4 regions of the Janthinobacterium sp. P210005 genome follow, and region 1 is predicted to be linked to each of the others. Evidence: predicted binding sites of a transcription regulator. Region 1 holds the regulator's gene; each other region holds the start of a gene.
What was found. Region 1 encodes sigma-54, which starts transcription at its own class of promoters, with help from an activator protein. Its sites were predicted from a motif close to TGGCANGNAANCTGCTTT; they were not measured.
Positions count from the first base shown of each region.

Region 2: urtA (urea ABC transporter substrate-binding protein) is a predicted target of sigma-54. The motif match lies at 3,108-3,125, and genes of this name have one in related genera.
Region 3: pedF (cytochrome c-550 PedF) is a predicted target of sigma-54. The motif match lies at 3,419-3,436, and genes of this name have one in related genera.
Region 4: prpB (methylisocitrate lyase) is a predicted target of sigma-54. The motif match lies at 5,336-5,353, and genes of this name have one in related genera.

Region 1 covers NZ_JAZARC010000002.1:191,490-198,672, reverse strand. The annotation lists gene VPH40_RS10890 (KpsF/GutQ family sugar-phosphate isomerase) at 1-314, shown strand, start outside; gene VPH40_RS10885 (KdsC family phosphatase) at 314-847, shown strand; gene lptC (LPS export ABC transporter periplasmic protein LptC) at 890-1,501, shown strand; gene lptA (lipopolysaccharide transport periplasmic protein LptA) at 1,527-2,108, shown strand; gene lptB (LPS export ABC transporter ATP-binding protein) at 2,108-2,863, shown strand; gene VPH40_RS10865 (RNA polymerase factor sigma-54) at 2,868-4,346, shown strand; gene hpf (ribosome hibernation-promoting factor, HPF/YfiA family) at 4,416-4,778, shown strand; gene VPH40_RS10855 (enoyl-CoA hydratase/isomerase family protein) at 4,907-5,992, shown strand; gene rapZ (RNase adapter RapZ) at 5,993-6,856, opposite strand; gene hprK (HPr(Ser) kinase/phosphatase) at 7,077-7,183, opposite strand, start outside.
Region 2 covers NZ_JAZARC010000001.1:1,590,462-1,597,644, forward strand. The annotation lists gene urtC (urea ABC transporter permease subunit UrtC) at 1-64, opposite strand, end outside; gene urtB (urea ABC transporter permease subunit UrtB) at 61-1,659, opposite strand; gene urtA (urea ABC transporter substrate-binding protein) at 1,801-3,054, opposite strand; gene VPH40_RS06935 (DUF4349 domain-containing protein) at 3,242-4,030, opposite strand; gene VPH40_RS06940 (transglutaminase-like domain-containing protein) at 4,047-4,646, opposite strand; gene VPH40_RS06945 (DUF2760 domain-containing protein) at 4,902-5,489, shown strand; gene VPH40_RS06950 (Hsp70 family protein) at 5,486-7,183, shown strand, end outside.
Region 3 covers NZ_JAZARC010000010.1:3,462-10,644, reverse strand. The annotation lists gene VPH40_RS27800 (TonB-dependent receptor family protein) at 1-1,979, shown strand, start outside; gene VPH40_RS27795 (substrate-binding periplasmic protein) at 2,039-2,872, opposite strand; gene pedF (cytochrome c-550 PedF) at 2,898-3,383, opposite strand; gene rtcA (RNA 3'-terminal phosphate cyclase) at 3,514-4,533, opposite strand; gene VPH40_RS27780 (RtcB family protein) at 4,550-5,785, opposite strand; gene VPH40_RS27775 (vWA domain-containing protein) at 6,059-7,183, opposite strand, start outside.
Region 4 covers NZ_JAZARC010000001.1:1,379,985-1,387,167, forward strand. The annotation lists gene prpF (2-methylaconitate cis-trans isomerase PrpF) at 1-482, opposite strand, end outside; gene acnD (Fe/S-dependent 2-methylisocitrate dehydratase AcnD) at 544-3,138, opposite strand; gene prpC (bifunctional 2-methylcitrate synthase/citrate synthase) at 3,150-4,304, opposite strand; gene prpB (methylisocitrate lyase) at 4,386-5,273, opposite strand; gene VPH40_RS06010 (hypothetical protein) at 5,633-5,881, opposite strand; gene VPH40_RS06015 (hypothetical protein) at 6,004-6,240, opposite strand; gene VPH40_RS06020 (MBL fold metallo-hydrolase) at 6,418-7,183, shown strand, end outside.

The sequences.
Region 1 (7,183 bases):
TGCAGGCGCTGGAGGAAATGACGAAGAAAGGCATGGGCATGACGGCCGTCGTCGACGCGGACAACCGTCCCGTGGGCGTGTTTACGGATGGCGATCTGCGCCGCATGTTTGAGCGCGTGCAGGATTTCACGCAAGTGGCGATCCGCGACGTCATGCATGCGCAGCCGCGCAGCATCGCGCCCGAACGCCTGGCCGTCGATGCCGTGGCCGTGATGGAGCAGTTCCGCATCAACCAGATGCTGGTCGTCGATGCCGACGGCAAGCTGGTGGGCGCGCTGCATATCCATGATCTGACGCAAGCGAAGGTGATCTGATGGACAGCGTGGCGGACAACCTGGCGCGGGCGGCCAAGGTCAAACTGATGATCTTTGACGTCGATGGCGTGCTCACCGACGGCAGCCTGCATTTCGGCCCGGACGGCGAGATGATGAAAACGTTTAATGTGTATGATGGCCTGGGCATCAAGCTGCTGCAGGAATCGGGCGTGCAGACGGCCATCATCAGCGCGCGCCGCTCGGCCATCACGGCGCGCCGCGCGCAAGACCTGGGCATTACCCATGTGCACCAGGGCGGCCACGACAAGCTGACGCCGTTTCGCGAATTGCTGGCGCTGACGGGCTTGACGGAAGAGCAATGCGGCTATATCGGCGACGACGTCATCGACGCGCCCATCCTGAAGCGCGTGGGCTTTGCCGTCAGCGTGCCGGGCGGGCGTCCGGAGGCGCAGGGCCTGGCGCACCATGTGACGCAGGCTGGCGGCGGCCGCGGCGCGGTGCGCGAGATCTGCGAATTCCTGCTGCGCGCCCAGGACAACTATGCGCGCGTCATGGCGCCGTTCCTGGAGTGAGGCGCGCCGCCTCGCCAGTGACCTTTGAAAGAGTGAAGCCCTATGCGTAAGCCAGGAGGCGCCCATCGCTGGCGCATGATTTTTACCGTGCTGGGCGCGGTTGTCGTCGCGCTGGGCAGCTTTTGGCTGCTCGAGGTGATGAACAAGAATGGCCAGGACATCACGGCCAGCAAGCATCTGGATGAACCCGACTATTTCATCACCAATTTCAGCATGGTGCGCATGGACTTGACGGGCAAGCCCAGCTATATCGTGTCGGGCACCAAGCTCACGCATTATCCGCTGGACGATTCGTCCGATATCGACCAGCCCTTCGTGCGCAAGCTCACGCCAGGCATGCCGCCGATGAACATGAATGCGGAATTGGCGCATATCGACCAGGACAATACCCGGCTGCAACTGCACCGCAAGGTCGTGATCGACCGCGTGGCCAGTCCGAAGGCGCAGAACCTGACGGTCAAGACGGAAGCGCTGACGGTGTTCCCGGACGAGGAAAGAATGGAAACGGACGTGCCTGTCGATATCCTGACGGGCGCCTCGCGCATCAATGGCGTCGGCATGAAGGCGAATAACGCCACCGGCGTGGTGGAAGTGCAGAATGCGCTGCGCATGGTCCTCCCGCCGAAACCGCGCCCGGCCGCGGCGGCAAAATGACAGAATGAAACAAGGAAACCATACTATGAAGAACATCTTGCTGTTGACCGTATTTTCGCTGGCCATCATGGGCGCGGCGCATGCCGAGAAGGCCGATTCCGAGAAGGAAGCCGTCATCACGGCACGCAGCGGCCACGTCGATGACGTCAAGCAGGTGCGCACCCTGACGGGCGACGTCGTGCTGGTCAAGGGGACCCTGACCATGAAGGCGGGCCGGGCCCTGATCACGGAAGACCCGCAAGGCTACCAGTTCATCACCTTCTGGGCCGATCCCGGCAAGCTTGCGACCTTCCGCCAGAAGCGTGATGGCGCGGGCGACCTGTGGGTCGAAGGCGAAGCGGAGCGCGTGGAATACGACAACAAGACGGAAGTGGTGAAACTGTTTTCCAGAGCCAAGCTGACGCGCCTGGAAGGCGCGAAAGTCACCGATGTGGCCAATGGCGCTTTCATCTCGTATGACAGCCGCAAGGAAGAATTTGCGATGGAAAATTCCAACAGCGGCACCAGCACCGCCGATGGCGGCAGCGTGCGCATGGTGATCCAGCCGAAGACCAAGGCGCCGGCAGCGGAGAAAGCGCCGGCCACGCCCGCGCCAGGAAAGAAATAATGGAAAATACACGTTGCGGCAGCACCCTGATCGTTCGCGGGCTGCAAAAAACCTATGGCAAGCGGCAAGTCGTGCATGATGTTTCGCTGCAAGTCGAATGCGGCGAAGTGGTGGGCTTGCTGGGCCCGAACGGCGCCGGCAAGACCACCTCGTTCTACATGATCGTCGGCCTGGTGCCGTCCGATGGTGGCAGCATCGATATCAGCGGCGTGGATATCTCCAGCCTGCCGATCCACCGCCGTGCGCAGATGGGCCTGTCCTACCTGCCGCAGGAAGCGTCCGTCTTCCGCAAGCTGACGGTGGAAGACAATATCCGCGCCGTGCTGGAAATCCAGACCGTCGAAGGCCGCCCGCTGACGAAGGCCGAGATCGAGGAGCGGCTGGATAAATTGCTGGCCGACTTGCAGATTGAAAAGCTGCGCGAGAACCAGGCGCTGTCCCTGTCCGGTGGCGAACGCCGCCGCGTGGAAATCGCCCGCGCGCTGGCCACCGATCCCCGTTTCGTGCTGCTCGACGAGCCGTTCGCCGGCGTCGATCCGATCGCCGTGATCGAGATCCAGCGCATCGTGCGTTTCTTGAAGGAGCGCAATATCGGCGTGCTGATCACCGATCATAATGTGCGTGAGACGCTGGGTATTTGCGACCGCGCCTACATCATCAACCAGGGCTCGGTGCTGGCGTCGGGACGCCCCGACGACATCATTGCGAACGAGTCGGTACGCCGGGTCTATCTGGGCGAACACTTCCGCATGTAAGCCAATGAAACAATCATTGCAGCTGCGCACTTCGCAGCACCTGGCACTGACGCCGCAGTTGCAGCAATCGATACGCCTGTTGCAATTGTCTACTCTGGAATTGCACCAGGAACTCGAGCAATTGCTGACGGACAATCCCTTGCTCGAACGCCTCGATGATCCGCTCGACCGCTCGCTGCGCCTGCTGTCCGACGGGGCCTTGAGCTCCACGGCCGCACCGGCCGAAGCGCCGCCCCAGCCACCAGGCCAGGAGGCGCCCGTAGCGCCGGCCGAAGCGGAAGCGTTTGACGGCGAGGGGGGCGACAGCCCGGCCGCCGCGGATGGCGGCGACAGCGACTGGAGTGAGGCGAGCCGGGGCAAGGCGCCCGACGACGAAGATTCGCGTCCGCAATTGGAGGCCCATCACTGCACTCTGCGCGAACACCTGATGGAGCAGATGCGCGTGACGGTGCTCGAATTGCGCGACCGCGCGCTGGTCGAGCTGATCATCGACGCGCTCGACGACAATGGCTACCTGGAAGAGTCGCTCGACGACATCCTGGCGCGCCTGCCGGAAGAGCTGGAAATCGACGCCGACGAGATGCGCACGGCCTTGTCGCTGCTGCAAAGTTTCGATCCGCCGGGCGTGGGCGCGCGCAACGCGTCCGAATGCCTGGCTCTGCAAATCAAGCGCTTGCCGCACATCGCCATGGTGACGCGGCGCATGGCCCTCGTGATCGTGGAAAAGCACCTGGCCTGGTTTGCCCAGCGCGATTTCAACAAGCTGAAAAAAGCCCTCGATTGCGACGATGAAGACTTGCGCGAAGCGCAGACGGTGATTCGCCAGTGCAATCCGCATCCGGGCGCCGTGTTCGCCTCGGACGTTTCCGATTACGTGGTGCCCGACGTCGTCGTCAAGCGCGCGCGCAATGGCTGGCAAGTGACCTTGAACAACGACGTCATGCCGCGCCTGCGCGTCAACGCCATGTACGCCAACTTGCTCAAGCAGGGCAAGGGGGAGGGCGCCATGGGCGCACAGTTGCAGGAGGCCAAGTGGCTGATCAAGAACATGCGCCAGCGCTTCGACACGATCCTGCGCGTGGCACAGGCGATAGTAGAAAGACAAAAGAACTTTTTCTCGCATGGGGCCGTTGCCATGCGCCCCCTTGTGCTCCGTGAAATAGCTGATACACTGGGTTTACACGAGAGTACTATCTCGCGGGTAACAACTCAAAAGTACATGCTGACCCCGCACGGCATGTTCGAGTTGAAATATTTCTTTGGTAGCCACGTCGCCACCGAAGCGGGGGGCGAAGCGTCATCGACGGCGATACGGGCATTGATCGTGCAACTGACAGGAGCAGAAGACCCTAAAAATCCTTTATCCGACAGTAAGATTGCGGACATGCTGGGGGAACAAGGCATGGTGATTGCGCGACGTACTGTTGCCAAATACCGGGAAGCATTAAAAATTCCGCCAGTGAGCCTGCGTAAGTGTTTGTAAGTTTTTTTCGGTTCCTCTGCGGGCCGGATAGGATGGACCGCACGAACCCGATCATCTTTAGGAGTGTGTATGAATCTCACCATCAGCGGACATCATCTCGAAGTGACACCAGCCATCCGTGAATACGTACAAACGAAGCTGGAGCGCGTGAAACGTCATTTCGATCAAGTCATCGATATCGCCGTGATTCTGACCGTGGATAACCTCAAAGAGAAAGAAAAACGTCAAAAGGCTGAAGTCAACCTGCGTTTGAGCGGCAAGACTGTCTATGTGGAAAGCTTGGCGCACGACCTGTACGCCGCGATCGATACGCTGATCGACAAGCTCGATAGGCAAGTGATGAAATACAAAACCAAAGTGCAAGGGCACGGTAAAGAGGCGATCAAGCATCTGCCAGACAACTCCGAGGAAGAAGCCGTCGTCGCCGTCTAAGGCCACCCGCTTCCAGCAGTTGTGATCAACTAAGGGCGCACATTGCGCCCTTTTTTGCGCCCAGCGGAACGCAATGTTCCCCGCGCAGGCATTAGAATATTCGCACTTTCACTTCTTTCCTGCCTGCCATGAGCGACTTCGTCCAGACTTCCATCCGCAACCGCACCGGGCACATCGTGCTCGACCGTCCGAAAGCCTTGAATTCCCTGTCGCTGGAGATGGTGCGTGCCCTGAGCGCGGCCCTGCTGGCCTGGCGCGACGATCCGCAGGTGGACGCCGTCGTGATCCGCTCCAGCAGCGACAAAGCCCTGTGCGCCGGCGGCGACATCCGTTTCTTTTACGATGCGGGTCTGGCCACGCCGCAAGGCGGCAGCGCCCTGTTGGAAGATTTCTTTACGGAAGAATATGCTTTAAATCATTTAATTCATTTTTACCCGAAACCGTATATCGCCGTGATGGATGGCGTGGTGATGGGCGGCGGCATGGGCGTGGCGCAAGCCGGGCCAGGCAACCGCTTGCGCATCGTGACGGGCCGCACGCGCATGGCCATGCCGGAAGTCAATATCGGCCTGTTCCCGGACGTGGGCGGCAGTTATTTCCTGTCCCGCCTGGCCGGCCAACTGGGCCTGTACCTGGGCTTGACGGGCTTGACGATCAACGCGGCCGACGCCCTGTACACGGGCCTGGCCGATGTCTGCCTGCCCGAAGCGCAGATAGGGGCGCTGCTGGACCTGTTTGAATCGACGCCGGGCGAGGCCTTGCCGGTGGCCATCAAGGCGCTGGCGGCACCATTCCAGGCCGAGGCAGGCGTTTCTCCCCTGGCCACGGCGCGCGCAGCGCTGGACCGCCATTTCAGCGCCGGCTCCGTGGCGGCCATCATGGCTTCGCTGGCGCAGGACGACAGTGCGTTCGCCGCCAAGGCGCTGGCGGCCATGCGCCTGCGTTCGCCCTTGATGATGTCGGTGACCCTGGAATTGCTGCAGCGGGGCGCCCACCTGGGCGTGGCCGATTGCCTGCGCCTGGAGCGCACAGTCGTACGCCACAATTTCGAACATGGCGAAGTGCTCGAGGGCGTGCGCGCGCTGGTGGTCGACAAGGACAATGCCCCTCGCTGGAACCCCGCCAGCCTGGACGAAGTCGACGCGGCCATGGTGGCGCGCTTCTTTACGCCCGTCTGGCCGGCCGCGGCGCATCCGCTGCGCCACCTCGATTAACTAGCTGCGCTCGCGGTGGCGCAGTACCACACGCTCGTTGGGGCCGAAATATTGCGCCAGCCGCTCCGCCATGTACACGGAGCGGTGCTGGCCGCCCGTGCAACCGAGGGCTACCGTCAGGTAGCTGCGGTTGTCGGACTTGAATGACGGCAACCATTTCTCGATGAAGGCGCGGATGTCGGCCAGCAGTTCCAGCGCGCTGGGCTGCGCGTCGAGGAAGGCGATCACGGGTGCGTCGCGTCCATCGAGGGGGCGCAAGGCCAGGTCGTAATAGGGGTTCGGCAAGGCCCGCACGTCGAAGACGAAATCGGCGTCCAGCGGCACGCCCAGCTTGAAGGCGAACGATTCGAAGAACAGGGTCAGCGGCGCGCGTTCGGAGGCGACGATATCCTTGATCCAGGCACGCAGCTTGTTGGCGCTCAGTTCCGACGTGTCGATCACATGGCCCAGCTGTTCGATGGTCGACAGGCGTTCGCGCTCTTCCGAAATGCACTCGATCAGGGTGCGGCGGCTGGCCGGATTCTGGTTCGGCCGCAATTCGTGCGACAGCGGATGGCTGCGCCGCGTTTCCGAGAAGCGGGCCACCAGCGAATGCGTGGTGGCTGTCAGGAACATGACCTTGACGTCGTGTCCCTGGTCGCGCAGCAGGGCCACATTGTGTGGCAGGCTGGTCAGCGACTCGGCGCTGCGCGCATCGACGGCGACGGCCAGTTGCGGTGTACCTTCGTCGAGCAGGGTCTGCACCAGGCTGGGCAGCAAGGCCGGTGGCAGGTTGTCGACACAATAGTAACCGGTATCTTCCAGCACATTGAGCGCGACGGATTTACCGGAGCCGGATATTCCGGTGATAAGGACGATATGCATAACCCGATCATACAATAAAGACCGGCGCTCCGCTCCCAAGGCAACTATCTTTACAAATTATTGCAATTTGGACTGTAGTATTGGTTAAACAAAAGAGGGCGTGCTTCTTGCAACGCTAGTCGCCACTCATGGCAAGTCGTTGGTGAAGCAGGGAATTCACGCAGCACTGCTGCGTGCCTGCGCAACGGTTCGCCCTTGCAAGGGTGAACTCCACTGCAGACTAGTCGCCACTCATTGCTAATCTCTGCCGTTCCATGAACTCCTGCAAGGTATCGATGCCGCGCAGTTGCAAAATCGTATTGCGCACGGCCGCTTCCAGCAGCACGG
Region 2 (7,183 bases), on a different contig from region 1:
CGGCAATCGCCAGCCACACGGGCCGCGTGAACAAGCCAGGCTTGATTTGATGGGAGGTAATCATTCGACGCTGCGTCCCTTCATGGCAAACAGGCCCTGCGGCCGGCGCTGGATGAAAATGATGATGAATATCAAAATGGCGATCTTCGCCAGCACGGCGCCCGCCACCGGTTCGAGGAATTTGTTGACTTCGCCCAGGCCCAGCGCGGCGATCACGGTGCCGGCCAGCTGACCCACGCCGCCGAGCACCACCACCATGAAGGAATCGACGATGTAGCTTTGGCCCAGGTCCGGCCCCACATTGCCCAGCTGCGACAGGGCCACGCCCCCGAGCCCGGCGATGCCGGAGCCGAGGCCAAAGGTCAGCATGTCGACCTTGCCCGTGGCCACGCCCACGCAATCGGCCATGCGCCGGTTTTGCGTGACGGCCCGCACGAACAGTCCCAGCCGCGTCTTGTTCAAGATCAACCACACGGCCACCACGACAACGATGGCAAAAACGATGATGGCCAGGCGGTTGTACGGCAGCACGAGGCCGCCCAGCACGGTGACGCCGCCCGACATCCAGGCGGGATTGGCCACTTCCACGTTTTGCGCGCCAAAGATCGTGCGCACCGCCTGCATGAGGATCAGGCTGATGCCCCAGGTGGCCAGCAAGGTTTCCAGCGGCCGGCCATACAGCCAGCGGATCACCGTGCGTTCCAGCACTACGCCCACCAGGCCGGAGACGAAAAAAGCGGCAGGCAAGGCGGTCAGCAAATACCAGTCCTGCACGCCGGGCAGGAAGTTGCGGAAAAACAGCTGGCACAGATACGTCGTGTAAGCGCCTATCATCAGCAGTTCGCCATGCGCCATGTTGATGATGCCCATCAAGCCGAACGTGATGGCCAGGCCCAGGGCCGCCAGCAGCAGCACGCTGCCCAGCGAAATGCCGTAAAACACATTGCCGGCGAACTCCATGCGCGCCACTCGTCCCTTGATCTGGCGCATGGTCTCGATGGCGGCCAGTTGCACGGCCTCGTCCGGCTCGCCGACCTTGCCATCTGGCCCTTTATCCAGCATGGCTTGCAGCACGGGCAGCAGGCGCGCATCGCTGCTGCCGGCCAGCGCCTGCACGGCGGCCTTACGCGTGGCGACGTCGGGCGCATGCAGGTTGGCGCTGGCGATCAGCACCTGCAATATCTGTGTAATTTCAGCATCGTTTTCCTGCGCCAGCGCCGCGCGGATCAAGGGAAGCTGCGCGGGATCAATCGCCTTTTGCAACGCTTGCGCGGCCGCCAGCCGTTCGGCCCGTTCCGGCGCCAGCAGTTTCAGCCCCGACAAGGCGCCTGCCACGGCCGAGCGCAAGCGGTTGTTGACCATCACGCCATCGATGCCGTCGGGCAGCGGCACGTTCTTGCCGAGTGCCGGGTCAAGCGCCTGCTCGCCGTCGACGATGTACACCTTGCCGTCGGGCGTGGCGTACAACGCGTCGTCCTGCAAGGCTTGCAGCACACGGGCGGCCTCGGGCGTGGCAAGGGCGGCGATCTGCGCGACGGCGACGACCCTGGCGTCGGGATCATCGCCGGCCAGCGGCTTGAGCAAGTCGGGAGGGATGGCGGCCTGCGCAGACAACGGCAACAGGCAAACTAATAGCAAAATACGACGTAGCAGACGCATGCGGAAAGACCTCTCATCGTTACTTCAGCCCAAGCGAAAATCTGGGGTCAGACGGGGACGCCAAGTTCCATCGGGGGAATTCGTCCCAATGGGACAAATTCCGATCGCGAAGCGACTGACCCCGGCCTTTCTGCCGCCAGCTCATAACTTCTGCTTGCCCTCATTGCCCTTGATAAACGGGCTCCACGGCTGGGCGCGTATCGGCTCCTTGGTTTTCCACACGACATTGAATTGCCCATCAGCCTTGATTTCGCCGATCATCACGGGCTTGTGCAAGTGGTGATTCGTGGCATCCATGGTCAGGGTAAAGCCCGATGGCGCCTTGACGCTCTGGCCGGCCATGGCGGCGATCACCTTGTCCGTCTCCGTCGATTTCGCCTTTTCCACGGCTTGCGCCCACATGTGGATGCCGACATAGGTCGCTTCCATCGGGTCGTTCGTCACGACCGACCCCGCGTTCGGCAGTTTTTGCGCCACCGCATACGCTTTCCACTGCTTGATGAAGGCCGTGTTGACGGGATTCTTGACGGATTCGAAATAATTCCATGCCGCCAGGTGACCGAGCAGCGGCTTGGTATCGATGCCGCGCAACTCTTCCTCGCCCACGGAAAACGCGACGACGGGCACGTCCGTGGCTTTCAAGCCCGCATTGCCCAGTTCCTTGTAGAACGGCACGTTGGAATCGCCATTGATGGTGGAAATAACGGCCGTCTTGCCACCCGTGGAAAACTTCTTGATGTTGGCGACGATGGTTTGATAGTCGGCGTGGCCGAATGGCGTGTAGACCTCGCTGATGTCGCCATCCTTGACGCCTTTGCTTTTCAGAAAGGCGCGCAGGATCTTGTTGGTGGTGCGCGGATACACGTAATCCGTGCCCAGCAGCACGAAGCGCTTGGCGCCGCCGCCATCCTTGCTCATCAGGTATTCCACGGCGGGAATCGCCTGCTGGTTCGGCGCGGCGCCCGTATAGAACACATTCTTTTCCAGCTCCTCGCCCTCGTATTGCACCGGGTAAAACAGCAGGCTGTTGAGTTCCTTGAACACGGGCAACACCGACTTGCGCGACACGGACGTCCAGCAGCCGAACACGACAGCCACCTTATCCTGCGCCACCAGCTGGCGCGCTTTTTCCGCGAACAAGGGCCAGTTCGATGCGGGATCGACGACGACGGCTTCCAGCTTCTTGCCCAGCACGCCGCCCTTGGCATTGATCTCGGCAATCGTCATCAGCGCCACATCCTTGAGCGACGTTTCGGAAATGGCCATGGTGCCCGACAGGGAGTGCAAAATGCCCACCTTGATCGTATCGGCGGCCAAGGCTGCCTGCATATAAGTGGAGGTGGCCAGGGCCAGTGCGCCGGCGGCGGCCGCTTTCAGGATGATGCGTCGTGACATGGGGACTCCTGTGATGGGTTCGTGGGGGGTCGAGCTGGGCCTGCGATGTTGTTAAAGCAGAATGCATGCCAGTGCCAGCAGGTGTCCGCCATGGTGCACGGGGCCAGCGCCGCACGAAAAAAAACCTGGCTGCACAAGGACTGTGCAGCCAGGTTTCAAATTGCCGTAAAACGGTGCGTAACCCGCATCAATTCTTGCGTGGCACGCCTTTCAAACGGCGCCAGCCCTTGCGGCCCAGCGGGAACAGCAGCACGAAAGCGATCAGCCACGGCAGGATGTAGGCCATGGCCGTGATGGCGTTGGCCACGCCTTCCGACAGGTTTTCCGTGAAATTGCCCAGCGCGCGCTTGACGGGGCGCCAGAACGATTGCTTGCCTTCGGCGCTGATGGCCACGTTCAACAAGTCCGTATCGATGCGCTGCATCAACAGCGCGTTGGCGGCCGTCGCCTGCTCCAGCTCCACTTGCACGGTGGCCAGCTCCTTGGTCACCTTGATGAGGGCATCGACGTTGGTGCCCGAGCGCTTTTCCAGGTCTTGCAGCTGCGCCTGGTATTGCTTGAGCATTTCCAGGCGTTTCTTGCTGTCGAGCACCGGACGGCCCAGGTCTTCCACCTTGGTGCCCTGGCTGGTGACGTCGCCTTCGGCCGCGACCAGCGCGACCAGCTTCTTGATGCCGGCCGGCTTGGCGCGCATGCTGATGCGCGCATGCACGTAGCGGCCGCTGTCGACGCTGGAATCGAGCAGCAGGCAGCCGTTTTCCGTATCGGCCTTGCAGGCAGCGACCACTTTTTCATACAGGGGACGCACTTGCGCCTCGTGCGTATCGACGCTGACATTATGTTCATAGGCAAGAAACTCGCTGCCCTTTTCCTTGCCATCGAGACGCGCGGCGCTCGATTGCCCGCCGCTCTCGCCCTTGCTGCCGCAACCGGCCAGCAGCATCAGGCCAATCAGACCCATATGGATTTTTTTCATGGTTTCTTTCTATGAATTACTTGTTCAACGGAAGCATCTCGACATCGGGCAGATGCGCCGCCACTTCCTGCACCGTCGCATGGCCCGTCAGGGAGGCGATCACCTGCGGCAACGGCGCCGGCCAGATTTCCGGCAAATCGCGTTCCTCGGGCGCCAGCACGGGAAAGGCCAGCTGTTCCCGTGGCGGCACAAACGCCGCGTCGACGCCGGGCTTGTTGCCGCGCGCATCGATGCGGTACCAGCCAAATTCCTGCAGATACACGGCATTCAAGCCATGCAGGCAGAACGGCGGCCCCACCTCGCCCACGGCCAGGCGCTGGTAGCACAGGCCGGCAGGAATGCCGTTGGCGCGCAGCAGCGCGGCCAGCAGATGGCTCTTCGCATAACAATAGCCCGTGCCATGCTGCAAGACGTCGGACGCGCGGCAGGTGACGGGATTGCGCTGGTAATCCCAGCTGTGGGCGACCTCGTCGCGCACGAAGGCAAAGCAGCGGGCCGCGATCGCGGCGTCGCCCACCGCGCCCACCGCCAGCGCGGCCGCCCTGGCGCGCACGGCTGGATGGTCGCTGTCGATGTAAGTGCTGCTGGCTAAATACAGGGAAAAGTCGCTAGACATGGCATCGAGGTCATGCAAAAAGATAATGCGCGATTCTAGTCGAAGCGGCACGAAATCGAACGTTTCCTTGCGCAAGAACAAAGGAAATCCACGCTTCGGCCTGCCTGCCAGGGGGGCGGCGACTTTGGCGGCGGCCCGGTAGCTGGTATCATGCGGGCAAACGCAGCCGGCCCTGTTGGCCCCGCACATGGCACTACCTTGCGAAGCGGCCCCCGCCGCCGACGCCTCCCTACAGATCAGAGAAACGAGTTCCCTATGAGCACTTCATCGTCCCACCCATCGTTCTGGCGCCGAGTCCCGCTGGCTTTCGGCGCCTTCTTCAGCACCCTGTCGGACGCCGCCTATGCGGCCCGCGTGGAAAAGCTTTCCTTGCCCGAAGCCGCCCCGGTGGCGCCAGTGGCCCCGGCTCCGGCGCCCGCCCCCGTGCCGACGCCGGCCGCCGCGCCCGTCATTTTGAAGGAAGCGACGCCCGATGCGGCCCTGCAATTGCTGGCCCTGCTGCAACGCGAAGCGCGATTGATCGACTTTACCCAGGAAAACCTGGGCAGCCATGCCGATGCCGACATCGGCGCGGCCGCCCGCGTCGTACATGAAGGCTGCGCCAAGGTCATGCGCGAGTATTTCACCATCGAGGCCGTGCGCCAGGAAGCCGAAGGCAGCCGCATCGTGCTGCAGGAAGGTTTTGATTCCGCGCAAGTGCGCCTGACGGGCAACGTGGTCGGTTCCGCGCCATTCACGGGCACCCTCAGCCACCGCGGCTGGCGCGCGTCCAGCGTGCGCCTGCCGAAACTGAGCGAGCAGCACGACGCCGCCATCCTGGCGCCAGCCGAGGTGGAACTGTGAACGACACGATCAACCCTACCCCGCGCTACGCCATCGGCATCGACCTGGGCACCACCCACAGCGCCCTGTCGTATGTGAACCTGGTCGAGAGCGACGGCGAAAAGTCCAGCCACGGCGTGCTGAAAGTGCCGCAGCTGTCGGCGCCGGGCACCGTCGAAGAATTGTCGCTGCTGCCGTCGTTCGTCTACCTGCCGCACGCCGATGAAGTGGCGGCGGGCGACCTGGCCCTGCCCTGGGTCACCGAGGAAGCGCAAGTGCCGTTCGTCGTCGGTGAAATGGCCCGCAGCCGCGGCGCCACCACGCCGATCCGCCTCGTCTCCAGCGCGAAAAGCTGGCTGTGCCACCCGGGCGTGGACCGCCGCGCGGCCATCCTGCCGAACGATGCGCCGGCGGAAGTCGCGCGCATTTCGCCCATCACGGCCGCCACGCGCTACCTGACGCATTTGCGCCAGGCGTGGGACAACGCCCACCCGCAAGCACCGTTCGCCGAGCAGGAAATCACCGTCACGATACCCGCCTCGTTCGACCCGGCCGCGCGCGAGCTGACGATGGAAGCGGCGCAGGCGGCCGGCTACGCCTCGCTGACCCTGCTGGAAGAGCCGCAGGCGGCCTTGTACAGCTGGATCCAGACCAGCGAAGGGCGCTGGCGCAAGGAAGTCAAGCCGGGCGACATCATCCTGGTCGTCGACGTGGGCGGCGGCACCAGCGACTTTTCGCTGATCGCCGTGCTGGAACGCGACGGCGTGCTGGAACCGCACCGCGTGGCCGTCGGCGAACACATCCTGCTGGGCGGCGACAATATGGACCTGGCGCTGGCCCACCTGGTGGCCCGCAAGCTGGCCGCCAACGGCACCCAGCTGGACGCCTGGCAGATGCGCGCGCTGACCTATGGCTGCCGCAGCGCCAAGGAAAGCCTGCTGGCCGACAGCGGCCTGGAAACGGCGCCCATCGTCGTGCCGAGCCGCGGCTCGAAACTGATCGGCGGCTCCATCCGTACGGAACTGACGCGCGCGGAAGTGTCCACCTTCATCCTCGACGGCTTCTTCCCGCAAGTGGAAGCGTCGAGCCGTCCTGCCGTGCGCACGCGCGCCGGCCTGACGCAACTGGGCTTGCCGTATGCGCAGGACGCGGCCATCACGCGCCACCTGGCCGCGTTCCTGGGCCGGCAAGTGGCAGCCACCAGCGAACTGGAAGGCTTTGCGGGCCGCCAGTCGGCCGACGCCAGCTTCCTGCACCCGACGGCCGTGCTGTTCAACGGCGGCGTCTTCAAGTCCGACCTGCTGGTGCAGCGCATCATGGCCACCGTCAACGACTGGCTGTACATGGAAGGCGCGGAACCGGCGCGCATGCTGGCCGGGGCCGACCTGGACCTGGCCGTGGCACGCGGCGCCGCCTACTACAGCTACGTGCGGCGCGGCCATGGTGTGCGCATCCGCGGCGGCACGGCCAGTTCCTTCTATGTCGCCATCGAATCGGCCATGCCCGCCATCCCCGGCATGGAACCGCCGATCCAAGCCCTGTGCGTGGCGCCGTTCGGCATGGAAGAAGGCAGCGAACTGGAATTGCCGGGCCAGCAATTCGGCCTGGTGGTGGGCGAACCCGTGCACTTCCGCTTCTTTGCCTCGTCCACGCGCCGCAACGACCAGATCGGCGACTTGCTCGATTTCTGGGGTCCCGACGAATTGCAGGAACTG
Region 3 (7,183 bases), on a different contig from region 1:
AGGAAGTGCCGGCGTCCATCGACGTGGTCGACAGCGCGCGCATCCAGGATGGCCAAATCCGCGTCAACGCGTCGGAAGCGCTGGCCGCCGTGCCGGGCCTGGTCGTGCAAAACCGCCAGAACTACGCGCAAGACTTGCAAATCTCGTCGCGCGGCTTCGGCGCCCGCTCGGCCTTCGGCGTGCGCGGCGTCAAGCTGATCAGCGATGGCATTCCCGCCAGCATGCCCGATGGCCAGGGCCAGGCCGCCACGTTCAATCTCGATACGGCCGAGCGCATCGAAGTACTGCGCGGACCGTTTTCTGCCATCTACGGCAACCATTCGGGCGGCGTGATCCAGCTGTTCTCCAAGGATGGACAAAATCCCCCTTCCGTCGAACTGAATGTGACGGGCGGCAGCTACGGCACCAGCAAGGTGGACTTGACGGCGCAGGGCCAGGCAGGCGGCATCGGCTACGTGCTCGACGGCTCGCGCTTCCGCACGAACGGCTTCCGCGACCACAGCGCCGCCACGCGCGAACAGGCGTTCGGCAAGATCACCGTCAAGCCCACCGCGGACAGCAAGCTGACCATCGTCGCCAACAGCCTGCATCAAGGCAATACGCAAGATCCCCTGGGCGTCACCTGGACCACGTTTGCCCGCGACCCGCGCGCCGGCGAAATCGACACGACGGACACGCAAAACCCGAAACGTACCCTGGCCGAGCGCTACAACACGCGCAAGAGCATCGACCACCAGCAGATCGGCGCCACTTATGAACAATCGTTCGGCGATGACCGACTGCACGTGATGGTGTATGGCGGCAACCGCGACGTGATCCAGTACCAGGCGTTTACAAAGGGATTCCAGGCGCCGCCTAGCCATTCGGGCGGCGTGGTCGATTTCCAGCGCCAGTTCTATGGCATCGACACCAACTGGCTGCACGTGAACCAGCTGGCCGGAGGCAAGCTGAGCACGACTATCGGCATCGACTATGGCCGCTCCAGCGACGACCGTACCGGCTATGAAAATTTCATTGGCAATAGCTTTGGCGTAAAAGGCAAGCTGCGCCGCGACGAGCAGAATGTCGTCTCCAGCCTCGATCCGTATATCCAGGCGGAATGGCAAGGCGGCCCGTGGCTGCTCAGCGCAGGTGTGCGCTACAGCAAGATGAAAGTGGCTGTCGACGACCATTTCCTCAGCAACGGCAACGATAGCGGCAGCCTGGAATTCAGCCACACGACGCCCGTGCTGGGCCTGCTGTATAAACTGACGCCGAACGTCAACGTCTACGCCAGCGCCGCGCGCGGTTTCGAAGCGCCCACCCTGAATGAACTGTTTTACTCGGGCACAGGCGGCGGCTTCAATTTCAACTTGAAGCCCGCCACCAGCACCAACCTGGAAGCGGGTATCAAGGCCAGGATCGCCAACAACACGCACGTGAATGCGGCCTTGTTCCAGATCAAGACCAACGACGAACTAGTGGTCGACAAGTCCAGCGGCGGGCGCACCAGCTATCGCAATGGGGGTAAAACCTTGCGCCAGGGCATGGAAGTGTCGCTGGATTCGAACCTGCCATATGGCTTCACGACCAAAGTGGCGCTCACCAGCCTGCATGCCGTGTATGACCAGGCATTTGGCGGTGTGCGCGAAGGCAGCCGCTTGCCGGGCGTACCCAGCGCCAACCTGTTTGCGGAGCTGGCCTGGAAAGATACGTTCGACCGTTTTGGCGCAGCGCTGGAAAGCGTGGCCAGCAACCAGGTCTACGCGGAAGACAGCAACATCGAAAAACCGGCGCCCGGCTACACGGTATTCAATGCGCGGTTCAACGCCAGGCAAAACGTGGGCAATTGGCGCTTCAAGGAGTTTGCCCGCCTGAACAATCTTTTCGACAAGACCTACGTGGGTTCCGTCATCGTCGGCGATAGCAACAAGCGCTACTATGAAGCGGCGCCGGGACGTAATTGGTTGCTGGGCGTTAGCGCCCAATATAGTTTCTAAAACTAAAAAGCCCGCGCCTCTTCCGATGCGCGGGCTTTATTGTCATTCAACATGGCCTGCTACGGCCGTGCTTCCTTCACGCCATATTTCTCGAAGATGGTTTTCAATTCGCCGCTGGCCGCCATCTCGTTCATGGCTGCCTGCAGCAACTTGGCCACGTCGAGCTGCTGGCGGCTGACGGCCAGGCCCACGGCCCAGCCCGCACGCGGCAGGCGGGCGAACGCCACTTCGCTCATGGGGAAAGCGGGATCGCTTTTCAGCACCGATTCGATTTCCGAACGGTTGGCCAGCACGGCGTCGAGCTTGCCCGCCTGCAATTGCTGCAAGGCTTCGGCGGCCGTATCGAAGATGCGCACATCGTCGCGGTACTTGCCATTGTCTTCGCCCAGCATCAGCATGGCCGCGATCGACACCTTTTCCACGCCGATGCGCTTGCCGGCCAGCGAGGCGACGCCATCGAATTGCGGCACGGCTTGCGCACTGCGCGCCAGGCGCACGGTTTCCACGTAGTATGGCGCGAAGATCTCGACCTTGTCGTTGTCCGCCATCAACCTCTTGTCGACCGGCACATGCAACATCACATCGGCGGGGCCATAACCGAGGTAATGTCCCTTCCACACCATATTGCGCAAATCGTCGTTGAGATTTTCGCCGGCGGGAAATGGCAGCAAGCTCAGTTTCAGCCCCAGCTTTTTCGCCAGCGCTTCGGCAATATCGATATCGATGCCCGTACCCTTGTCGGAAAACGGCGCGAATTCGTTGTACACAGCCACTTTCAGGCTGCCCGACTGCTGCACTTTTTGCCAGTCGGCGCGCGCCGGCGCGGCGGCGCACAGCGCCAGGCAAGCGAGCGAGATCATCGCGCGCGCGCCCCGGAATTGAAATGAACGCATGGAACTCCTTCGTGATCAGTTCGACTTAATTAGACTCGCGGCGCGTTTCCAAGTAGGTCTTGATGGCCCACATGGCTTCCTGGTTGAATACACCTTCGAACGGCGGCATGTACACGGCCCCATTGCGCACTTTACCGTGGCGGATGGTGGTCAGGTAGTAATTGTCCGTTTCCTTGTAGCACGCCTGTTTCTTTGTCTCATTCTTGATACCGAAGCAATCACGGTCCAGCTGGCGCAAGTCCGGCGCGATGCCGCCGGAGATGGCTTCGATGCCGTGGCAACGGGCGCAATTCTGGTTGTAGGCCGATGTGCCTACCGTCAAGGCCAGTTTGTTGCCCCGATACGGGTTTTGCTCGAGCCACTTGTCGCCTACCTTGGGCAAGCCCGTGGTATCGACGCCTTGCGGCGTGACATTGCCGTGCGCATAGGCATGCGGCAAGGTCAGCAGGGAAGTGAGGGCAACGGCGCCGGCCGCCGCCACGCCGAGCAGGGTACGAATGGAATAGGTCATGCTGGTCTCCTTGGTTTTTTAGTCAATACCAAAGAAGAGCAAATGCCATGCCATGCGTCTATGCCCCACATCCGGCCGCCCATGTATCAATTTGGAACAGCTGCAACACGTAGTTGTGTCACCGCGCGCGTCAGGCGGCGGCCACCGTGCAGATGCTGCCTCGCGCCTGCTGCTCGAAAGTGATACGCACGGGCAAAAACCGGGCAATCACCTCCGCATTCGTCAGCGCGTGCTGCGATACCTTGTTGCAGCTGAAGGTACCGCCACCCGCCAGCGCCATGGGCAACAAGAGCTGGTCGGCCAGGTGCTCGCCGACGGCCGCGTCCGTCTTGAGATAGGCGCGCACCTCGTTCAACAGGCGCTTGGCCACGGACTCGGCCAGCAAGGACTTTTCGCCGAACGAAGTAAATACTTCCGTGACATGCTCATGCTCCAGGGTCAGCAGCAGGACGTTGCCCGGTCCCTGCTCCGCCGGCAAGCCGACGAGGCGCAGCTGCTTGCCGCTCCAGCCCATGCCGCTGGCGACACGCTCGAGCTCGCGCTGCGCCACCTGCACATGCACGCCCGCCACCACGCTTTCCGCATACCCCGCCTTCCGTTCGCCGCGCTGCAGCAGTTGAATCGGCTGCAAGCGCCGGCACGGTTGCACGGTGGCCGTCACCTCGCCGCCGCCCGCAGGATGAAAGCCGTAGCGTTGCAGCGCGATCTCCACCTCGGCGCCCATCTGCTGCAGGATGCGGCCATACGCGCGCTGCAAAAAATGCACGGGCGGCGCCATGGCATTGTGCGTGCCGCCAGTGATGCGCACGGTGGATGGCCCATCCGCATGCAGCAGGGCCGGCAGCAAGGTTTGCAGCACCAGGGTGCAGCTGCCGGCGCTGCCGATGGCAAAGCGGTAATCGCCGCCGCGCAGGGGGCCGGGCACGAATTCCAGACTCGACGCGCGCAGCGCCACCGGCGTCGTGCGCGCCCCGCAAATGGCGGTTGTCGCCTGCACGGCCAGCAGATGCTGGCGCAGCAAGCCGGGCTTTTCCCGTCCCGCGCGAATGTTAATCAGCCGAAACGGTTGCCCCGTGATCATCGACAGGCTCAGCGCCGAACGTAAAATCTGTCCGCCGCCTTCGCCTTGCGCTCCATCTATTTCTATCATCTCTGTTTTCTCTCTCTTATCCTTTGACGCAGACGACCTGCTTCAAGATATGTACGACATCGACCAGCTCGCGCTGTGCCAGCATCACCGCATCGATATCCTTGTAAGCCATCGGGATTTCATCGATCACGTTTTCATCCTTGCGGCATTCCACGCCTTGCGTGGCGCGGATCTGGTCATCCAGGTTGAAACGCCGCTTCGCTTCCGTGCGGCTCATCGTGCGTCCCGCGCCGTGGCTGCAGCTATGGAAACTCTCGGCATTGCCCTTGCCGCGCACGATAAAACTCTTCGCACCCATGGAGCCGGGAATGATCCCCAGTTCACCCGCGCGGGCCGACACGGCGCCTTTGCGCGTGATCAATACATCCTTGCCGAAGTGGTGCTCCTTCTGCACATAGTTATGGTGACAGTTGACGGCCTCCACGTGCGTCTGGAACGGTTTATGGATGACCGTGCGCACGGCGGCGATCAGGTTCTGCATCATCACTTCGCGGTTGTTGCGGGCGAAACGCTGGGCCCAACCCACCGCTTCCAGGTAATCGTCGTAATGCTGCGTTCCCTCGGCCAGGTAAGCCAAATCCTGGTCGGGCAGGTTGATGAAGTGGGTGCGCATATCCTGCTTGGCCAGTTCGATGAAATGGGTGCCGATGGCATTGCCCACGCCGCGCGAACCGGAATGCAGCATGAACCATACGGCCCCCTGCTCGTCGAGGCACACTTCGACGAAGTGGTTGCCGCTACCCAAGGTTCCCAGGTGGCGGTAATTATTCGTATTTTTCAGCTTTGGCGTTTTCAGGCAAATCGCATCGAATTCATCCTTCAATTGCAGCCACGCCGCATCGACCACCGAGGGCGGCGTATGCCAGGAACCTTCATCGCGGCCGCGGTGGCCGCGCGTCTTCGGCGACATCCCGTGCGGAATGGCGCGTTCGATGGCGCTGCGCAGCGGTCCCAGGTTATCGGGCAGATCGTTCGCCGTCAGCGTGGTTTTCGCCGCCATCATGCCGCAGCCGATATCCACGCCCACGGCCGCCGGAATCACGGCGCCCAGGGTGGGAATCACGCTGCCGATGGTCGAGCCCTTACCCAGGTGGACGTCGGGCATGACGGCGATATGCTTGTAAATGAACGGCAGGGTCGCCGTGTTGCGCAATTGTTTTTTAGCCGCTTCTTCGACAGGCACGCCACGCGTCCACATTTTCACTGGACGGCTGCCTTCGGTATGCAGGACTTCGTATTCTTCGTTTTTCATCGCTATTCTCTTCTTCTATTGTATAGGGGGTGATGACCAGGGTTGGTGAAACAGTTGCCGACGTATCGGCCCAGGATGTAGTTCCATCGGCATTCATCAGTACGACAACCCGACAAGGGGGGGACAGGATTTCTGGCAGACGCACTGCGCCTGCCAGGCCGGTCTGACGCGGCTGATCGATGTAATCCTGTCGGCATTCGGGGTACTACGGCGCATGACAAGCGTGGACAGGACGTCTTTTATGTAGTCTTGTCCGCATTCATGCGCTTTGCTTCAACAAACTGGTGCCGCGATATCGATGGCGGCGATTTCTCCCACCCAATGGGCGGGATCCAGCCGGCCGGCGGCAAAGGCGGCGATGATCTTGAAGACGTCGTCGGAAAAACCGCCGATATTCAGAATATCCTCGCGCTCCATCGCCTGCGTGGTGGCATGCGGCGCAATATCGATGCATACCAGTTTTGCTTGCGGATTGCGCTGTTTGAAGACATTCCACTGTCCCATCGTCGCCGTGGCGCCGCTGCGTTTGGCGTCGATCCACGATTCGTTATCGGACACATAAATCACCAGGTCGGCCAGCTCCTTCCTGCTGTTCATGCGCAGCAGCGGCGCGCTGCAATTGGTACCGCCGCCACCGATGGCTGCCAGCCTGGCCGCGTTGCTCATCACGCTATCATCCGCGCCGAGTCCGCACTGCACCACGCTGTGCTCGAACGGCAGCACCATGGCATCCGGATTCTTGCGCAACATGGCCGCCGCCACCAGCGCCGCCACATCGATGCAGCGCACGCTGGACGTGGCGCTGCCGCGAAAACCGCTGACGGGCGAGGACATCGAACCGGAAACGTCGGGGCACACCACCACCTTGCCAGCGATCTGCGGCACGTTCAGCAGCGATATTTCCAGCGCCTGTTCCAGCGCATCGCGCACGATGGCCGGCACGCTCTCGCCGGCCGCCATGCAAGCCGACATCAGCTGGTACGGAAACACCCGTGCCCGGCCAATCGCCTCGGGATCGCGCAGCTTGGCGGCGATCAGCTCCGGCATGCCGGCTATCGCATACACGCCGTGGCGGCCAAAGGTATTCAGATTCATGCGCACCATCTGCCAGCTGCCCTGGCGGGCGATCTGCGCCCAATCCTGTGCGCTCAAGGGCAGCGCCGTCAGCATCTGGAAGGGCACGTCCGGTATCGTTTGCGCTGGATCAAGCTTGTAAGCTTCGAACGCGGCCAGCACCGGCGGCAAGGCCGCGGCATCGTACGGCTTGCCGATCAGCCAGGCGAAGAAGGCCGCGCGCCACGCTTCCTGCGGTTTCGGATGCACCATCTTGACCACGTCGCCCAGCGACGGCGCATTGCCCACGGCCGCGGCCAGCAATGCCTGCTCCGACGCGCCGTT
Region 4 (7,183 bases), on a different contig from region 1:
TCGCCCGTTTCCTGCACTTCGCCATGCGTCATGGGCACGTGGGCGATGATGGTCTTGCCGATATTGGCTTGCCAGATGCGCACCATGGCGATGCCGTTTTGCGGCACGCGGGCGGCATCCACCAGGCCGCTGGCGATGGCGAACGAGCCGACGGCGGCCGACAGGTTGCCGCAATTGCCGCTCCAGTCGACGAATGGCTTGTCGATGGAGACCTGGCCGAACAGGTAGTCGACGTCGTGGTCAAGCTTGGCGCTTTTTGCCAGGATCACCGTCTTGCTGGTACTCGAAGTGGCGCCGCCCATGCCGTCAATCTGCTTGCCGTAGGGGTCGGGGCTGCCGATCACGCGCAGCAGCAGCGCATCGCGCGCGGCGCCCGGCACTTGCGCGCTGGCCGGCAAATCCTGCAGGCGGAAGAACACGCCCTTGCTGGTGCCGCCGCGCATGTAGGTGGCGGGGATTTTGATTTGGGGTACGTGGGTCATAGGATTTCCTGAAAAGCCGGGCAGCGCGCGCCTGCGCTCCACCCGGTGAATGACGAACTGCTTACGCTGCCTTGGACGACTCGAGGAAATCCTGCGCGAATCGCTGAAGAACGCCGCCCGCCTCGTAGATCGACACCTCTTCCGCCGTATCGAGACGGCAGGTGACGGGCACTTCGACCGTTTCGCCGTTCTTGCGGTGGATCAGCAAGGTCAAGGTGGAGCGCGGCGTGCGCTCGCCGACGACGTCATAGGTTTCGCTGCCGTCCAGGCCCAGGGTCTTGCGGTTCACGCCAGCCAAAAATTCCAGCGGCAAGACGCCCATGCCCACCAGATTGGTGCGGTGGATGCGTTCGAAACCTTCGGCCACGATGGCTTCCACGCCGGCCAGACGCACGCCCTTGGCGGCCCAGTCGCGCGAGGAGCCCTGGCCATAGTCGGCACCGGCGATGATGATCAATGGCTGCTTGCGCTCCATATACACCTCGATGGCTTCCCACATGCGCGAGATTTTTCCTTCCGGCTCGATGCGCGTGAGCGAACCCGCTTTCACTTTGCCATCCTCGATGACCATCTCGTTCTTCAGGGTCGGGTTGGCAAACGTGGCGCGCTGCGCCGTCAGATGGTCGCCCCGGTGCGTGGCGTAGGAATTGAAGTCTTCCTCGGGCAAGCCCATTTTCGCCAGGTATTCGCCGGCCGCGCTATCGAGCATGATGGCGTTCGACGGCGACAGGTGGTCGGTGGTGATGTTGTCGCCCAGGACGGCCAGCGGACGCATGCCTTTCAAGGGACGCGCGCCAGCCAGCGCGCCTTCCCAGTACGGCGGACGGCGGATGTATGTCGTCTGCGGACGCCAGTCGTACAGAGGGCTGACCTTGATGCCGTCGTCCGCCTGCGCGGCGAACATCGGAATGTACACCTTGCGGAACTGCTCCGGCTTGACGCTGGAAGCGACGATGGCGTCGATTTCCTCGTCCGACGGCCAGATATCCTTGAGCAGAATCGGCTTGCCATCCGCATCATGGCCCAGCACATCCTTCTCGATATCGAAGCGGATGGTGCCGGCGATCGCGTAAGCCACCACCAGCGGCGGCGAGGCGAGGAACGCCTGTTTCGCGTACGGGTGGATGCGGCCGTCGAAGTTGCGGTTGCCCGACAAGACGGCCGTGGCGTACAGGTCGCGCGACACCACTTCATCCTGGATCACGGGGTCGAGCGCGCCCGACATGCCATTGCACGAGGTGCAGGCAAACGCCACCACGCCGAAGCCCAATGTTTCAAGCTCCGGCATCAGGCCCGCTTCCTGCAGGTACAGTTCCACGGTTTTCGAGCCGGGCGCCAGCGACGATTTCACCCATGGCTTGCGGGTCAAACCGAGGCGGTTCGCATTGCGCGCGATCAAACCGGCGGCGATCATGTTGCGCGGGTTGTTCGTGTTGGTGCAACTGGTGATGGCCGCGATGATGACGGCACCGTCCGGCATCTTGCCCGGTTCGTTTTCCACCACGCCGGAAATCCCCCGCGCGGCCAGCTCCGACGTCGGCACGCGGTTGTGCGGATTCGACGGACCGGCAATATTGCGCACGACGGACGACAGGTCGAAGCTCAAGACGCGCTCGTACTGCGCGTCCACCAGGCTGTCGGCCCACAGGCCCGTCTCTTTGGCGTACAGCTCCACCAGTTTCACCAGTTCGTCGTCGCGGCCCGTCAGTTTCAAATACTTGATGGTTTGCGCGTCGATGTAGAACATGGCGGCCGTGGCACCGAACTCCGGCGCCATGTTGGAAATCGTGGCGCGGTCGCCCAGGGTCAGGTGCGCAGCGCCTTCGCCAAAGAATTCCAGGTAGGACGAGACGACCTTCTGCTTGCGCAGGAACTCCGTCAACGCCAGCACCGTGTCGGTGGCCGTGATGCCCGGCTGCGGTTTACCCGTCAGCTTGACGCCGATGATGTCCGGCAGGCGCATCCACGAGGCGCGGCCCAGCATCACGCTTTCCGCTTCCAGGCCGCCCACGCCGATGGCGATCACGCCCAGCGCGTCGACCATCGGCGTGTGCGAATCCGTGCCCACCAGCGTATCGGGATAGGCTACACCATTTTGTACCTGGATCACGGGCGACATGCGCTCAAGATTGATCTGGTGCAAGATGCCGTTGCCTGGCGGAATCACGTCGACGTTCTTGAAGGCCTTCTTGGTCCAGTCGATGAAGTCGAAACGGTCTTCGTTACGGCGGTCTTCAATGGCGCGGTTCTTAGCGAAGGCGTCGGGGTCGAAACCGCCGCATTCGACGGCCAGCGAGTGATCGACCACCAGCTGCGTCGGCACGACGGGGTTGACGAGGGCCGGGTCGCCGCCCTGGGCCGCGATGGCGTCGCGCAAGCCGGCCAGGTCGACCAGGGCCGTCTGGCCCAGGATGTCATGGCAGACGACGCGCGCGGGGAACCATGGGAAGTCCAGGTCGCGGCGGCGTTCGATGAATTGGCTCAGCGAAGCGTTCAGGGTCGCCGGGTCGCAGCGGCGCACCAGGTTTTCCGCCAGCACGCGCGAGGTGTAGGGCAAGGTGGCGTAGGCGCCTGGCTGGATCGCATCGACGGCGGCACGCGTGTCGAAGTAGTCTAGCTGGGTGCCCGGCAAGGATTTGCGGTGCAAGGTGTTCATGTTGGTGCTCATTATTTACGGTCCTTGATCGGGACGAATTCCAAGTCTTCCGGACCCACGTAGTTGGCGCTCGGGCGGATGATCTTGTTGTCGATGCGCTGCTCGATGATGTGGGCAGCCCAGCCCGAGGTACGCGAGATGACGAACAGCGGCGTAAACATCGCCGTCGGCACGCCCATCATGTGGTACGACACGGCCGAGAACCAGTCCAGATTCGGGAACATGTTCTTGATTTCCCACATGACCGTTTCCAGGCGCTCGGCGATGTCGAACATTTTCGTGGAACCGGCTTCCTGCGACAGCGAGCGGGCCACTTCCTTGATGACTTTATTGCGCGGGTCCGAAATCGTGTAGACGGGGTGGCCGAAGCCGATCACCACTTCCTTGTTGGCCACGCGCTCGCGGATGTCCGCTTCCGCTTCATCGGCGTTGTCGTAGCGTTTCTGGATATCCAGCGCCACTTCGTTCGCGCCGCCGTGTTTCGGGCCCCGCAGCGCGCCGATGGCGCCCGTGATGGCCGAGTGGATGTCCGAGCCCGTGCCGGCGATGACCCGGCTGGTGAAGGTCGAGGCGTTGAATTCGTGTTCCGCGTACAGGATCAGCGACGTGTGCATGGCTTTTTCCCACGACGCCGACGGTTTTTCGCCGTGCAGCAGGTGCAGGAAGTGGCCGCCGATCGAGTCGTCGTCCGTTTCCACTTCGATGCGCTTGCCGTTGTGGCTGTAGTGGTACCAGTACAGCAGCATGGAGCCGAACGACGCCATCAGGCGGTCGGCGATGTCGCGCGCGCCCGGCGCGTTATGGTCGTCCTTCTCCGGCAGGGTGCAGCCCAGCACGGACACGCCCGTGCGCATCACGTCCATCGGGTGGGCGGCGGCCGGCAGCGCTTCCAGCGCCAGTTTCACTGCCGACGGCAAGCCGCGCAGGGATTTCAACTTGGCCTTGTAGCCTTTCAGTTCAGCGGCTGTCGGCAGCTTGCCGTGCACCAGCAGGTAGGCGATTTCCTCGAACTCGCAGCTGTCGGCCACGTCCAGGATGTCATAGCCGCGGTAATGCAAATCGTTGCCGGTCTTGCCGACCGAGCACAGCGCCGTATTGCCGGCGGTGACGCCGGACAGGGCGACGGATTTTTTAGGCTTGAAAGTGGCGGCTTGCGGTGCGTTCATTGATTTCTCCAAAAATTGACTAGTCTCGGTTGCATCACTGCGGGGCCGGCATGCGGCCCCTGCTTCTTTACTTTTCTTTACTTATTTCTTTTGCGCGGCGAACAGCGCATCGAGCTTTTGCTCGAAATCGTGATAATTGATCGATTCATACAGCTCCATGCGCGTCTGCATGGTGTCGACGACGTTCTTTTGCGTGCCGTCGCGGCGCAGCGCCTGGTAGACGTTTTCCGCCGCCTTGTTCATGGCGCGGAAGGCCGACAGCGGATACAGGGCCAGGCCCACGTGGGCGCTGCGCAGTTCGTCCAGGGTGAACAGCGGCGTGGCACCGAATTCCGTGATATTGGCCAAAATCGGTACGTTGACGGCCTTGGCGAACGTGGCGTACATGTCCAGGTCCGTGATGGCTTCCGGGAAGATCATGTCGGCGCCCGCTTCGACGCAGGCGACGGCGCGTTCCAGCGCCGCTTCCAGGCCATCGACGGCCAGCGCATCGGTGCGCGCCATGATGACGAAGTTCGGGTCCGTGCGCGCATCGACAGCCGCCTTGATGCGGTCGACCATTTCTTCCTTGCTCACGATTTCCTTGCCCGGACGGTGGCCGCAGCGCTTGGCACCCACCTGGTCTTCGATGTGCAGGCCGGCCGCGCCGAACTTGATCATCGATTTCACCGTGCGCGCCACGTTGAAGGCGGAAGAACCGAAGCCCGTGTCGGCGTCGACCAGCAGCGGCAGGTCGCACACGTCGGTGATGCGGCGGATGTCGGTCAGCACGTCGTCCAGGCTGGAAATACCCAGGTCGGGCAAGCCCAGCGAGCCGGCCGCGACGCCGCCGCCGGACAGGTAGATGGCTTTATAGCCGGCGCGCTTGGCCAGCAAGGCGTGGTTGGCGTTGATGGCGCCGACGACTTGCAACGGGGATTCTTCCTGGACGGCCTTGCGGAATGCGGCACCTGCGGAGTATTGAGTCATGTGTTCACCTTATGGGTTTCGGATGGTCCCGAATGTTTCACGGAGTGGCTATGAACATCAGTATTGCAAATGCCGTGCCAGGCCGACGCGGCCTGGCGAAAAACACGTGACGGCAGAGTGAAAACAGGCGACAAGGGGCCAGCCAGCGCTGCTCCGGGACTGTCACGCCAGGGAACAACGATGTCACGTTTGTCCTGTGCGATGTTTCATTATCACTTCATAATTTCATTTTGAAACATAGCATTGAAACATGCAACACCGCTGACTGAAAAGATGGGGGCAGGCACAGGCGCCGCCGGTCGCGCGCAAAAAAAACAGCCGGCGGATGCCGGCTGCGGGAACACTGAAAGAGTAAAGAACTAGGCCAGCCGCACCAGCGGGTTGGCGATGATGTTGTCGATCTGGCGCACGGCTTCTTCGCAGGCGGCGGCAATGGCGCCCTCCTCGTCGTCGCGCACGAATTGCATGGTCGAGCCTTCGAATACTTCCAGGCCTTCGGCCGTGGCGCGCTCGATGTCGCAACTGGCCGACCATTTGCCGTCGGTGGTGGGCACGGCCAAGGGAACGATTTCCCAGCCTTTATAGTGAATTTTAGAACTGCTATCCATGGGTGCCTCCTTCGTGACTGACTCAATAGTGGAAATCGTAGCATGAAGCGCGGCTGGCAGCGACGTGTTTCACGCGCCAGCCGTAGTCAGGCTCACTTTCGGGCTAAACGATTTACGCTGGCTCAAGGGCGCAGCAGATTATCGACTTCCGTTCTGGCCACTTGCAGGCCCGCCGTGCAAGCCGTTTCGGGGGCCGCGTAGCCGCCCAGGGTGCGGCTGCGCGTGATCGCCTGCGCTTCCGGCTCGCCTTCGCGCTGCAGGCGGTAGGTAAAATCCCATAAATCGTCGTTATCCTTTTGCGGGGTCACGGAAATCGTAAAACCGCGGTACTGTTCGCTGCGTGCAGTGATATCGTTCATGAATTCCTCCTTGGAAGAATGAGGTTACCATGCTGCAAGCGCCGGGGTGCGCACGGCTGTGACGGCCGCATGCCTGCCCCCTTATCTGTTTTTCGCATGTTAAATGTGAATTTGCAGCATTTTTTTAGCGAACTCTGGCGATATAATGCCATTCCCTGTCCGCCCCTTGCCGCCGTGATGACTCCACAAATCCAAGCTTTCTTCGATCCCGCCACCGCCACCGTCACCTATATCGTGTATGAGGCCGATGGGCGGGACTGCGCCATCATCGATTCCGTGCTCGACTACGATCCCAAGGCGGGCCGCACATCCACCGCCTCGGCCGACAAGGTGATCGCCTTCGTGCGCGAACACGGCTTGCAGTGCCGCTGGCTGCTGGAAACCCATGCGCATGCGGATCACCTGTCCGCCGCGCCCTACCTGCAGCAGCAGCTGGGCGGCGACGTGGCCATCGGCGCCGCCATCCAGACGGTGCAGCAGGCCTTCGCCGCCGTCTACCACCAGGGTGCGGCCAAGGCCGACGGCTCGCAGTTCGACCAGCTGTTCGCGCCCGACCAGGTATTCCATATCGGCGCATTGGAAGTGCGCGCGCTGCATGTGCCCGGCCACACGCCGGCCGACCTGGCGTACCAGATCGGCGACGCCGTGTTTGTCGGCGACACCCTGTTCATGCCGGACGTGGGCTCGGCCCGCTGCGACTTCCCCGGCGGCTCCGCTGCGCTGCTGTATCGCTCCGCGCAGCGCCTGCTGTCGCTGCCGCCGCAGACCCGGCTGTTCATGTGCCACGACTACCCGCCCAACGGCCGCGAGGCGCGCTGGGAAGTGACGGTGGCCGAACAGCGCGCCGGCAACATTCACTTGCGCGACGGCATCACGGAAGAACAATTCGTGGCCATGCGCACCAGCCGCGACGCCACCCTGGACATGCCGACATTGATCCTGC